Regions from separate parts of the Paenibacillus sp. BIHB 4019 genome, predicted to be linked through region 4. Evidence: riboswitches for the same ligand, from Rfam matches in the RefSeq annotation. Region 4 holds a riboswitch; each other region holds the start of a gene.
What was found. Region 4 has a riboswitch for cyclic di-GMP ahead of BBD42_RS25410 (non-ribosomal peptide synthetase). Riboswitches for the same ligand answer to the same signal wherever they lie in the genome.
Positions count from the first base shown of each region.

Region 1: linked by a shared signal. The riboswitch ahead of BBD42_RS15005 (transglutaminase-like domain-containing protein) and the one ahead of BBD42_RS25410 (non-ribosomal peptide synthetase) in region 4 are both predicted to bind cyclic di-GMP.
Region 2: linked by a shared signal. The riboswitch ahead of BBD42_RS07875 (glycoside hydrolase family 26 protein) and the one ahead of BBD42_RS25410 (non-ribosomal peptide synthetase) in region 4 are both predicted to bind cyclic di-GMP.
Region 3: linked by a shared signal. The riboswitch ahead of BBD42_RS28695 (methyl-accepting chemotaxis protein) and the one ahead of BBD42_RS25410 (non-ribosomal peptide synthetase) in region 4 are both predicted to bind cyclic di-GMP.

Region 1 covers NZ_CP016808.1:3,506,719-3,509,823, forward strand. Annotated here, with positions in the region: gene BBD42_RS14990 (response regulator) at 1-372, shown strand, start outside; gene BBD42_RS14995 (hypothetical protein) at 574-1,035, shown strand; cyclic di-GMP riboswitch class I at 1,396-1,480, shown strand; gene BBD42_RS15005 (transglutaminase-like domain-containing protein) at 1,494-2,309, shown strand; gene BBD42_RS15010 (SdrD B-like domain-containing protein) at 2,595-3,105, shown strand, end outside.
Region 2 covers NZ_CP016808.1:1,867,197-1,870,301, reverse strand. Annotated here, with positions in the region: gene BBD42_RS07885 (glycosyltransferase family 2 protein) at 1-72, shown strand, start outside; gene BBD42_RS07880 (mannosyltransferase family protein) at 76-1,335, shown strand; cyclic di-GMP riboswitch class I at 1,424-1,511, shown strand; cyclic di-GMP riboswitch class I at 1,593-1,681, shown strand; gene BBD42_RS07875 (glycoside hydrolase family 26 protein) at 1,767-2,714, shown strand.
Region 3 covers NZ_CP016808.1:6,598,219-6,601,323, forward strand. Annotated here, with positions in the region: gene BBD42_RS28690 (GntR family transcriptional regulator) at 1-54, opposite strand, end outside; gene BBD42_RS28695 (methyl-accepting chemotaxis protein) at 221-1,927, opposite strand; cyclic di-GMP riboswitch class I at 2,081-2,164, opposite strand; gene BBD42_RS28700 (YrzA family protein) at 2,329-2,538, shown strand; tRNA gene BBD42_RS28705 (tRNA-Thr) at 2,653-2,728, shown strand; tRNA gene BBD42_RS28710 (tRNA-Pro) at 2,738-2,811, shown strand; gene BBD42_RS28715 (phytoene desaturase family protein) at 2,944-3,105, opposite strand, start outside.
Region 4 covers NZ_CP016808.1:5,851,477-5,854,581, reverse strand. Annotated here, with positions in the region: gene BBD42_RS25415 (sensor histidine kinase) at 1-1,340, shown strand, start outside; cyclic di-GMP riboswitch class I at 1,709-1,796, shown strand; gene BBD42_RS25410 (non-ribosomal peptide synthetase) at 1,867-3,105, shown strand, end outside.

The sequences.
Region 1 (3,105 bases), 2.3 Mb from region 4:
TACGAGGAGGCTATGAATTTTTATCGAGGCGATTATTTAAAGGATTATGATTATTGGTGGGCGGAGAGCGAACGCCAGCGCCTGAAGCGTCTGTGGCTGAATACTTCCTACCGCTTGGAAGCTTGGCATGTCGAGCATGGCCAGCTGGATAAAGCGATTGCTGGATATATTCGAATTATCGAGGAGCATGCGCAGGCGGAAGAGGCTTATTTTGCCTTAATGCAGCTGTATGCGTCTAAAGGGAATCATCTTATGGTTAATCAGCAGTACCATGCTTTAACCGCCGCGCTGATGGAGGAATTGAATGAGCAGCCAAGCGCCTACATTACAGAATGGTACAAAGATTGGAAAAGCGGCGTTAATAGTTTGTAGACTGGCTGTCGGAGGAATAAAAATTCAATATTCTATGCGGCCTATTATTTTGTAAGTTTTGCGAGATTAAACAGAGATTTTGTCGAGAAATTGTAGAGATGCCCTATTTATAATAGAGGAGTAGGTGAAAATGGAGACGGACAAGCTTTATGAGCTTCATTTTCAAAAAAATAGCATGTCCAAAAGGAATGGTTGAAGAAGATGATGATAACCGGGAAGCGGCAAATGAACGTCATTCGCCATTTTCGCTATCCTGAGCTGGCTTGCTGTATAAGCGAGGGAGCCCAGCACCTACGACAGCTGAATTTGCATCAAATGACCGATTACACCATCGTTCGTGGCTTTTATACCCATCATAGAGGTCATTTCATTGGCATTACAGCTACTTCTGAGGGGCCTTTGTTTTTTTATGACAAGCAGTATTTTCAGCTTTCGGAAGGGAAATTTATGATTACTCTGGAGCATGATGATAAGCGGAACACGTTTTCTTTTTGGTGGGACGGGGTGGAGATCTGCCGCCTAAACTACCAGCGTCAGCTTTATCGTTATAATGAGGGAATCGTAGATGATGGTATTCGTGATTTTTTTGCGTGGCTTTATTTGTCGACAGGACCAAGGAAGTTTTGGAGATTCCAAAAATTTTACACGGTCAAAAGCAGCTAATCGCTGTTTCGGGTATCGGAATTTTATCAACCGACATAGGATTGATAAAACGCATGATGGAGTTGAAGTGAGATGGGCGCGGAACATTTGAAAGAATTTCAAAGCTTGAAGCACGAAGATGAAATGCGGTATATGCTCCTGCTAAGAGACGTAAAGGGCATGCTTAAAGAGCGGAAGGAAGAGCCTTTTATGAAACGGTTAAAGCGGAGATGGAAGAAGAAAAACCAGAAAATACAAGCCTCAGCCTGGAAATAAAAAAAGGTTTAACGTATTGTTTATTGCAAATAATGGGTATATACTAGAGATAATCATAGTTTAATATAAGGTAGTTTTTCTACCTAACACCACTTACAAAACTTTACACGATAACGGCAAACCTGTCGAAAGGCAGGGACGCAAAGCTAAAGGGCCTTCTCTATTATTAGATGGCAGCCTAGCCACCGAAGGGAGTTTTTTTTATGCGCAAAAGTTTAACGGTTATGATTTTGCTTGCATTGCTTCTGTCCGTGTTCCCTCAAGCAACTGCTCAAGTGGCAGCAGCAGCTGGGACAAGCTGGCTCGATGAATCCAATGTGGATAAAGGAAGCATCGGTATTCGTTATGAGGTCAAGTCGGGTGTAGATACAAGGCTGGTTGTAGCCAAAGACGGCAAAAATTATACGTATGCGCTCCGGGCAAGCCAGACAGAAGAGTGGTTCGCGCTTCAACTGGGCAATGGAGATTATACGATTACATTATTGGAAAACGTAAGTGGAACCAATAAATATAGAGCAGTTCAAACAGGCAAAGTTACCTTGAATTTGAGTGACAGCAGCCTCGTCTATTTGAACTCCATTCAAAATATTGATTGGAGCAGCAACAGCAAAGCGGTTAAGAAAGCATTGGAACTGACTAAGGGTGCAAAGACGGATACCGAGAAGGTAACGGCGGTTTACAATTACATTGTAGCGAATATTTCTTACGATCATCAGCTCGCGGCTAAGGTGACTAACGATTATTTGCCTCAAATCGATCGTACATTTAATTCGCAGAAAGATATTTGCTACGGCTATGCTGCATTAATGGCGGGCATGCTTCGCAGCTTGGACATTCCGGCCAAGATGGTGACAGGCAAAGCGTCCGATGTATCGAATTATCATGCCTGGAATGAAGTATATTTGGACGGCAAATGGATCACAATCGATACGACGCTTGATGCTGGCCTGAAGAACAGCAAGAAAGCGGGCAAAATGATTAAAGACAGCTCGCGTTATACGGCTGCTAAAGTTTATTAAACGGAAATAAACACATAAAACTCAATAGGTACACACAGAAGCTTCGTCTATCCTTTAAGGGATGGATGAAGCTTTTTTTGCTGTTATTTAGGCTGACGAGTGAAGGGGAGGCTTGTAAAGTTTTTGTACAGTTTGGCTGGATATAATTTTCTTATTTGAATATAAGGAGGAAGAGGATGGAAAAAGACGTGGTATTCGTAAGGTAATGCTTTTGTACTAGGCATGATCGGTATTCACAACAAGAGAGCAACTAGAGGAGATAGAGAAAAAGAGAGGATTGATGAGATGCCCGCAAGTAGACAGAGAGCGATCAGGCACAAGATTTCCTGGATCATGCTGCTCGTTTTGCTGCTGCAAGCTGCATTACAGCCATTCGCAGCACCCGCACAGGCAGCAGGCCCGATTACAGGGCTGACTTTTACAAAGACAGCCAGTGTGAGCACCGTTAATGTAGGAGATACCTTCAAGTATACGATCTTGTATCAGGCAGATGGAGCGACTCATGTCGGTAAGAATGTAACGATTGTTGATACAGTACCGGCACAGTTTGAAATTGTAGATGGCTGGGAGGACGGAGGCTGGGATACGAAAAACGGCCAAACGCTAACCGTCAATGCACATCCATTGCCTTCCGGTACTTCAGTGAAGCTGGAAATTCCCGTGAAAGCGAAGCCGACTGGCTCAAGCTCGGTTGTGCCTACGACGAATACGGCGACGATTACACTCGTTGATTCAGCAGAAAGTACAACGGCATCGGCGAATGTAACGATTAACGCGGACCCGAATCCGGTAGCTA
Region 2 (3,105 bases), 3.3 Mb from region 4:
TTCGTAGAAACCGTGCTGCATAACGCTGTGCCGGTGGAAACGAAAACGCAGCAATTACAAGAGACGAGGTGACGAATGGAATCGCTGCTGCTTAAAGCAAAATCGAATACGCAAGTTTTGATCTTCCTATTATCCTTGTTTGTCATAACGAGAATATTGCTTTATTTTGCAGGCTTTCTCGGCATGAATCTGTTCCCGAACTATCAAATTCCGCCAGACTATACGGTCGTGCAGGGGCATGATTTTACATCGAGCCAGCTCTCGATCCAGACGGATATTTCACAGCTGAAGAAGCCGAGCTTCGAGGATCTAAGGAAATTTGACAGCGTATGGTATTTGGGAATTGCCGAAAATGGCTATGATACGTATAACATCAACGAATCGCATCCTAGTGCAAATTGGGTTTTTTTTCCTTTATACCCTTTGTTAGTCTTTTTGGTGGAGTCTATTTCTAAATACGATGCGACAGTCGTAGGATCGGTTTTATCGAATTTGTTTTTGCTCGTATCGCTTTTTTATTTTTATGGCATTTGTTTAAAAAGAGGGCTGAAACAGGAGCATGCCCAAGTCGCGGTGCTGCTGCTGCTCATTTTTCCGACCGCCATCTTCTATGCCGTGCCTTATACAGAGAGCCTGTTCCTCATGCTATCGTTAATGACCGTCTATTATGCGATGCAAAAACGATATTTTCTCGCGTTTCTGTTCGGGGGCTTGTCCGCTGTGACGCGCAACTTGGGCTTCGTCAACTTGTTTTTCGTTGTGGGTACGCTGTTGATCGAACACAGGCTGTACCGTTTCAAGTGGAAGGACACGAAGTATTTAGGCTATGCAATCATTTCGGCGCTGCCGCTAGCCGGTTATCTGTTGTACATGAAATGGCTTACTGGCGATATGCTGGCTCCGATTACCGAGCAAAGCATCAACTGGTATCGCAAGACGGTTGCTCCGTTCTCGAACTATATTCATTTTCTCCAAAAGCCTTATTTCTCAGGAAATGGCGGCTGGGAAAATGGCCTGCTTGCCTTTATTATCGCGAATGCCGTCCTCGTCATTTTTGCTGCCTTTCTTATTATGCGCTGGAAAGATATTCGCCGTAATGCTCATGAATGGCTGTTTTTTGCCTATGGTTTGCTGCTTATGCTCATTCCGTTCGCCAGCGCCGAATTTTTGCAGAGCATTCCACGTTATGTCATGGTGGCGTTCCCCTTTTACCTTTATTTTGCGGATGTGCTGAAAAATAATAAGGCGCTGCAAATGTTTTATTTCATGATGTTTTTCCTGCTTCATATTGTGTATGCGATTTGCTACTTTAATGGATATTTTTTCGTTGTATAAATTTATGAAAAAATAAATTGACGAAATTTGCGCTTAAGGTGTACAATAGCACCATATTACTTTAGCTCGTACTTTATACCTAGATCGTTTAACGAAAAGGCAAACTCAGGGAAACCTGATGTGCGCAAAGCTACAGGGGCTTCATTCCTAACGGAATATGCTCGCCAGCTACCGAATTCAACATCGATTCTTCCTTTATTAATCAAGGTAGACTTTGTTCTTTCGGGAGCAGGGACTATCTTTTTTTATTGCTTACAAGCACGAAAAGGCAAACTCAGGGAAACCTGATGTGCGCAAAGCTACAGGGGCTTCATCCTTTAACAGGATATGCTCGCCAGCTGCCGAAGCCCGACATAGCCTCCTTTGCCTGATGAAGGTGTGGCGTGTTCTTCGGACCACGTACCATCATTCGCTCAGGGGAGGAACTTACTATGAAAACTACAAAATTCGCTCTTACACTCCTTATGCTCGCATCGACATTACTCTGGGCACTCCCTGCTAGCGCAAAAACCAACTTTTACAACGGAGCATGGATCGGCACTTGGCCGAACCAAAGCTTGAACAACATCGCTGCTTACGAGGAACTGATTGGTGGACACCAAGATGTTGTACATACTTTTGTCAACTCGAACCAAGGGATTAATGAATGGAAGGGCTTTATGGACTATGTAAATAATAATGGTTCGATTAACCTACTTACCCTTGAGTTTAAAAATAAAAATTACAAAGAATATTCGACTGCTGATATAAATAGAGGCGTAGTAGACGCTTACCTGAAACAAACGGCAAAACAACTGGTTAACTGGCAAGCAGCTAACAAAAACCCTGAAATTTGGCTTCGCATTTTCCACGAAGGCAATGGCAACTGGTACGGCTGGGGCGTTGGCGACAGCACAGTTAACACAAACGAGACTTACAAAGCGGCATTCCAACGTGTCGTTACGATTTTCAGAGAGCAAGGCGCAACGAATGTGAAATTCATGTACAACGTAAACGCTGAAAATGTTGGCAAAAACGCATCGTTTACAGCTATGTACCCAGGTGATGCTTACGTAGACCTGCTTTCGATCGATGGCTACAACTTTGGAACGAAAGAATCGTGGAGCTCGTGGAGAAGCTTTAACGACGTGTTCTACGCTTCGTACAAAGCGTTGACAAGCATGTCGAGCAAGCCGATCATTATCGCTGAAACTGGCACAACAGAAAGCGGCGGCAGCAAAAACGAGTGGGTTATTGATGCGATGAATCAAGTTCAATCGCCAGCGTACAGCCAAATTAAAGGCCTGATCTGGTTCAACGAAAACAAAGAGCTGGACTGGCATATCGATTCGTCGGCTGATAGCCTGAGCGCTTACCAAACGCTGCAAAAAACGCTTTAATAGAACTAGACTGGGCTAGTAGTTAAGTCCTGGTTTCAACTCTATCAAACAATGGCTGATATAATACTAAATAGGTATTCTGAAAAAACTCTAATTTCGCGTAAACCGCGTAAAATTAGAGTTTTTTCGCTTTTTTTCTACACTTTTGCCAATGAGATTACGATGTTAAGAAGAAAAATTAACTTTTAAAGGGGCAAGGATTGTGATAAGATAACTTTGAATTTGAGCCTTAGCCGCCAAAAATATCATATTTCCGGCCGATTTAACAAATATCGACAGCGAAAATAGACAGTATAGTCAATCCATGTTGTAGATTAGTCAGAAAAGGAATGGAATTATGGCGAATAAATAGAGCGCAAAGGATTGGGGTTATTTGAAAACAAAAGCTAGG
Region 3 (3,105 bases), 750 kb from region 4:
ATAGTTCATGATCTGGATGTAGATCGGCTGGTTGTTGTCAAATTCAATCGGCATAAGTCACCTCCGTGTTAATGTGTTAGTGTCATATTTAAATAGTACACTAACATTCTGTTGTTGTAAAGAGCTGGATAAAAAAAGGCTGCCTCCAATCGCCCACGGGCGCTGAAAGCAGCTATGCCATTGTTGCTATTCCCTTTTCCAAGCCGCTCTAAAGGCTAGCTTACACCTTGAATACAGCCGCTTTTTCGCGCAAATTAGTGGAAGAACCCTGCAGTTTCTCAGCCAGCTCTTGAAGCTGGATCGATACCTCGAACTGATCTTCGGACATACCGCTCATCTGCTCCATTTTGCCATTTACCTCGGAGGAGGTTTGCAGCAGCTTGTCAACTGAGCCAACAATATCGGTAATGCCTTTTGTAATTTCATCAATGCCGACCGAAATTTCGCCCATTTGCTCGGACAATACGCTGCTTTGGTTTTCCAGACCATTAAACATTTCGCTAGCTGTCACCGATGCCTGCTTCGTCGTTTCAATCACTTCCGAGAAGCTGCTCAAGCTTTGGCTGCTGTCTGCAAAATCGTTCTGAATAAGCTTAAGCTCCTTCGTAATATCTTTGGAAATGATATCCGTCTGGCTCGACAGCTTGCGAATTTCCTCCGCTACTACAGCAAAGCCTCTGCCATGCTCGCCTGCACGCGCCGATTCAATCGAAGCATTCAGCGACAATAAATTCGTCTGTGTGTTCAAATCCTGAATGCCGCCCAAAAACTTCGTTACATTATTGTAGCGTTCATTGATTCGGTCGAAGGACTCGGTAACACGGGCAAATTGCTGCACCGTCTGATTCACCATCTGCACAACGCCCTTCATATCGGTGGAGCCAGTGCGCGATGACTCTCTCATTTCTTTCATATCGCGATTAATATATTCGGTTGAAGCCGCAATTTGCTGCGAGCTTGCCGATATTTGCTCCGTTACGGCCGAGATCGAAGTTGCATCATCATACTGGGTCATCAAAATCGTTTTGCCGTTTCCGATCTCCTCCTTCACCTGCTCGGAAGCGTTCTGATTGCGAACAATCATATCGCCCATATTGCGCGAGGCTTGCAGAACAACCGTGCTTACATCCATAGTCGAACGAAGGGTGTCACGAAGCGCACTACCCATTTGCGCCAGCGAGCGGTCAATTTGACCAAATTCATCTTGGCGATCCAGCTTCTCATCATAGGTGAAATCGTTATTCTGATACGCGGCAATACGCTTCGTTAAACCAACGATGCCTTTTTTTACGTTCCGGCTTAATGAATACGACATGAGGAACGGCAGTACTGCCAGCAAAACAATATTGATGATAATGATCGTATTTGCAGCTGCGATACTTTTATTTAATGTCTCCTGTGTAGCGACCGTATCTACTTCCAGCCAATTTTCTACTGTTTCATTCGCAAAGCTAAGAACAATCGTATATGTACTGACAAGCTGTTTGACCTTGGCGGAGCGGTCTTCAATGGTGAGCAGGCTGTGATTGCCGTTTTCTTTATTAAGCTGCTCCAGTGCAAGGCCAAACACATTGCCTTGGTTCGAATAGGCGGTGCCGTTATCCCCATGAGGATATTTTTCATCCAGGTACGCTAGTGTAACCTTCAATTTTTCTACCCGCTCGGGCATCGACTTAAGTGCCAAGTTGATTCCATCGTCGCCGGTGCTGCCGTTTTCTACGGCATCAATCATCGAAAGCAGCGTGCGCAGCATCGAATCCGATATCCCTTGATATTCTTTTTTGGCCTCCTGAAGCTCATTGGAAGCTTTCACTGCACTTCTAACCGAAGCATTTTGCATAAAAATCCACCCGCCAGCGACGACGTTGAACAAGGTGATTAATGAAGTGATAAACAACAGCTTCGTTGTAACCTTTTGTTTCTTCAAGAAATCAGAAATCCTTGATGTCCATTTTAACCATTTTGCCTCTCTCAATCGGTTAATCATCATTTTCTCTCCATCTCTCCTATTACACTGAAAAAACAAAAGCTATCCAATCACCGCCACGAATTGAACAGCTGAATCAGCCTATAGTCCTGTACCGGTGGTTTGGCTGCCATAGTTCAATACCTTAGGCCCATAACTTTGCGCCCTTATTTTTCAATAAGTTTGCCTTTTTCAGTATGTAATTTTCTATTTATTTCGACACTTTTAAAGTATAATTTAGGAAAACCTTTTTGTAAATTATAAAAAGCGAGATTATCTGACATGATACTTTGAAACTAGTGCCTAACAACGTTATAATATTAGCGAATGCTAGCTATTAAAGAGATTTTAGGGGGGACAAGATGGATTTTCGACTGGATTTAATTGAGGATAAAATCGAATTTTTTGAGGCTTTTGACTTACGAACGCTGGAAAAGCACATTGACCAGCAAATTGAAGCGAATAAAGCACTGCTATTACAAGTTCATGCGATTAGTCATCATGCCGTGTTTCATCCCGATCGCGGGAAAATGCTGTACAGCGCAGTCGTTCATTTTAAAGTTAAAAAATAGGCCAATTCGGGCATTTGACCGCTGCCCGAATTTTTTTCAAAAAAATTTAAAAAAGGTATTGCATCCTCCTAAAGTTCTGTGGCATAATACATCTTGTGTCCGATACATAACCGCGCCGTTGTAGCTCAATTGGTAGAGCAACTGACTTGTAATCAGTAGGTTGGGGGTTCAAGTCCTCTCGACGGCACCATTTTTTTCCCGGGACGTAGCTCAGCTTGGTAGAGCACCTGGTTTGGGACCAGGGGGTCGCATGTTCAAATCGTGTCGTCCCGATATTTCATAAGTTGTTTCAAGCAGGCCCTCTAACTTAGAAGGGTTTTTTATTTTTTTCATTTAAGAAAAGCCGCGCTTAGCTGGAAGTTTTGCTGCCCCCGCTAAGCGCGGCTTTTCTTTTGCCCAATAGATTCATGAATGATGCTGCCGAATCATCGCCTCTGCGGTGAGCAGCCCCGACAGAGCAACCATCGGCGTTCCCCCGCCGGGATGGGTCGTTCCGCCCGCAAACCATAGTCCGCGCAAATCCGCACGATTGGACGGCCGCAAAAATGTCTGCTTTGCTGAGTTCGA
Region 4 (3,105 bases):
GGAGAGAAGCACTTGAATCTTATTTTTTAAATAATAAATTGACGGAACTTCAGCCACAATTAGAAACGATTGCAAAGGAGATTGGGGCGGGTGGACATGCTTCTACTTACTTAAAGGATCAAGGCTTTATTCTTAAAGCTTTCGATCTTTATTCCAAAGAAATGGACGTGTTGGAGCATGATTTGATTGCTGACATGAAGCCGCAGCTTCCTTTCTCGGAGGCGGACATCCACACGGTGGTGAAACCTTTCATTAGCAAGGTTCTTACGGGAGCTCAAGTTGCGACAATAACGCAGTCCGATGAGATGGGTGGTTATTCGATTGTTATTGGTGAGCCTATCAGGAGCAGCGGTCATGTAATCGGCGGCCTTTTTCTACTGAAGCCCGTTTCAGATTTTACTAGCGCTCGGACAGGGTTTTATTTTACGTTAGCTTTGTCGGCCAGCACGGCTCTTATCCTCACGCTTTATATTATTTATCGAATCATCAAACCTATGTTAATGCCAATACGGGTTATGACGCATGCATCCGAAGCGATGGCAAGCGGAAATTATGAGGTTAGAGTTCCTGAGAACGGTTATGGCGAATTAGGGGAACTCTCTCATTCGTTGAACATATTAACATCCAAATTGGAACACAACCATCAAGCAGCTGTACGATTAGAGCAAGTAAGGCGCGATTATGTTGCAAATGTTACGCATGAGCTCAGAACGCCGCTGGCATCAATTCGTGCTATGAGTGAAACACTTTGTGATCAAATGCTTCATGACGAGGAAGGAAAGCAACGGTTTTATCATGCGATTTTGCGTGAATCCATTCGACTGCAGCGGCTAATCGACGACATGCTGGAGCTCTCCCGGCTGCAATCGGGCTCGTCTGCTATGATGAAATCAGTGATTCAGGCAAAACCCATCATAGAAAGAGTGCACGGCCGCTTTTCCGTTCTTGCAGAAGAAATGGGGGTTCATTTTATAATTACGAAGCAAGCTTCCACGATGCCGGATTTTTTTGGGCATGCGGATCGGGTAGAACAAGTGCTCACTATTTTGCTGGATAATGCCTTGAAATTTACGGAACCGGATGGTTCGGTCATCCTGAATGCGACTTGGGAAGAGGATGCCATTACGATTTCGATTTCTGATACGGGTATTGGAATCGACGAAGAGGAGCTCCCTTACGTGTTTGACCGTTTTTATAAGTCTGACAAGTCGCACACGGGAATGGGAACGGGGCTTGGGCTTTCGCTCGCCAAGGAAATTCTCACGCAATTAAAGGAGACGATTGCGGTCGAATCGAACGATAGGGGAACAAGCTTCTTTTTTACATTGCATCGTAAATGAATAACCAATATGCCGCCATGCCGCCTAAATGGCGGTTTTTTTGCTTTAAAATTTTCATAGTTTAACGAATTAAAGAAGATGAATCTGCACAGCTAGATTTAAAGCAGCAAATTGCTATTATCTATGAGAACTGTGGCTCAGTCATGGGTATATCCTCCTTATTAATCCGCGAATTCATCTGCGCAGGGTTATTTCGTTCTAGCCAAGCCCCGTTTCGATTCCTCCCATAGACTTTCATCCTCTTCATTTTCATAGGACCCCTCTCCCAAAAACTTTTTGTCGAATGAAAATATAAAAAAATGTAAAAAAACGTAACTATTTGCCGAATGGATTGTTTATAGATTAGGAATGGAATAAAACAAACATAAAATGGATAAAGGCATACCTATGGAAACATAGGGACGCAAAGCCATGGCCTAAGGCATCAGACGATGCTACGGTTGACAGGTTGCCGGAAAATGGGAGCAGACTGTCCAACATCCGGGCAGTTTTTTATTTATCAAAACAAGTTATTGGGGGTAATTAGATGAAACGTTTTTATTATCCATTAACACATGCGCAAAAACGAATTTGGTATACCGAGCAGTTTTACCCCGGGACCAGTATGGCCAATTTGAGCGGGTTTCTCAAGCTTAGATCGCATGAGGGAATGGATAACACCAGGCTTATAAACGTAATCCAGCAGGTTGTTCGCAGCAATGATGCTTTGAGGCTTAGAATAGCCGGGAGTGGCAGCAGCGGTGAAGAGCCCAAGCAATATATAGCTGAATATGCACCATTTGAACTAGAAACGGCTGATTTCAGCGAAGCTGGAGACATGGAAGCTATTATGGCTTGGGGGCAGGCAGAGGCGCGTACACCAATGCCGCTTTATGATAGTCCTTTATTTTATTTTCGTCTATTCAAAATAAGCAGCAGGGAGATTTGGCTGTTCTCCAAAATCCACCATATTATTTCTGACGGCATCTCGAACGTCTTAATGGGGAACCAAATTATTGACGGCTACCTGGAACTGGTACTTGATAGCGGCAAGCTGCTGCCGCAGCAAATTTCGTATGCGGATTACATAGAAAGCGAGCTGGAATATGAACAGTCCGATCGCTTTCAGAAGGATAAAAATTATTGGAATATGCAGTTCAAGGCTCTTCCAGAGTCCACATCGCTAAAGCAATGTGACATCAATCGCATACGTACGGAAGCAGCGCGGTTTTCACAAGTGCTTCCGCAGCCGCTCCAGCACAAGCTTCAGCATTTCTGCAAGGATAACAGCGTGAGCATGCTGTCTTTGTTTCTGTCGCTTCTGTACATCTATATGTACCGGATAACAGGGGAGCAGGAAGCAGTACTTGGAACGTTTATGGGAAATCGGACGAGCAAGAAGGAAAAGCAGATGCTTGGCATGTTTGTCTCCACCATTCCAATGCGCGCATATGTCGATGAGAGTCAAGATTTTCTCCGTTTTGTGCAGCAGCGGATGAAGGATCAACTAACGCTTATTCGCCATCAGAAATACCCCTATAATGTGCTGGTGAATGATTTACGGGAGCTTCATGGTCAGGCAGGAAGATTATTTGGCTTATCACTCGAATACCAGGTGATGAATTGGGAGCAGAAGGAGGGCTTGTCGTTCATAATCGAACCTCTATTCAGCGAGCATGAAGTCAATGATATTTCCATCCATGTGAAGGAGCGCTGGGATACAAGCCAGATAACGATAGACATGGATTACCGTACAGAGCTGTTTGCGAAGGAAGAAGTGGATCAT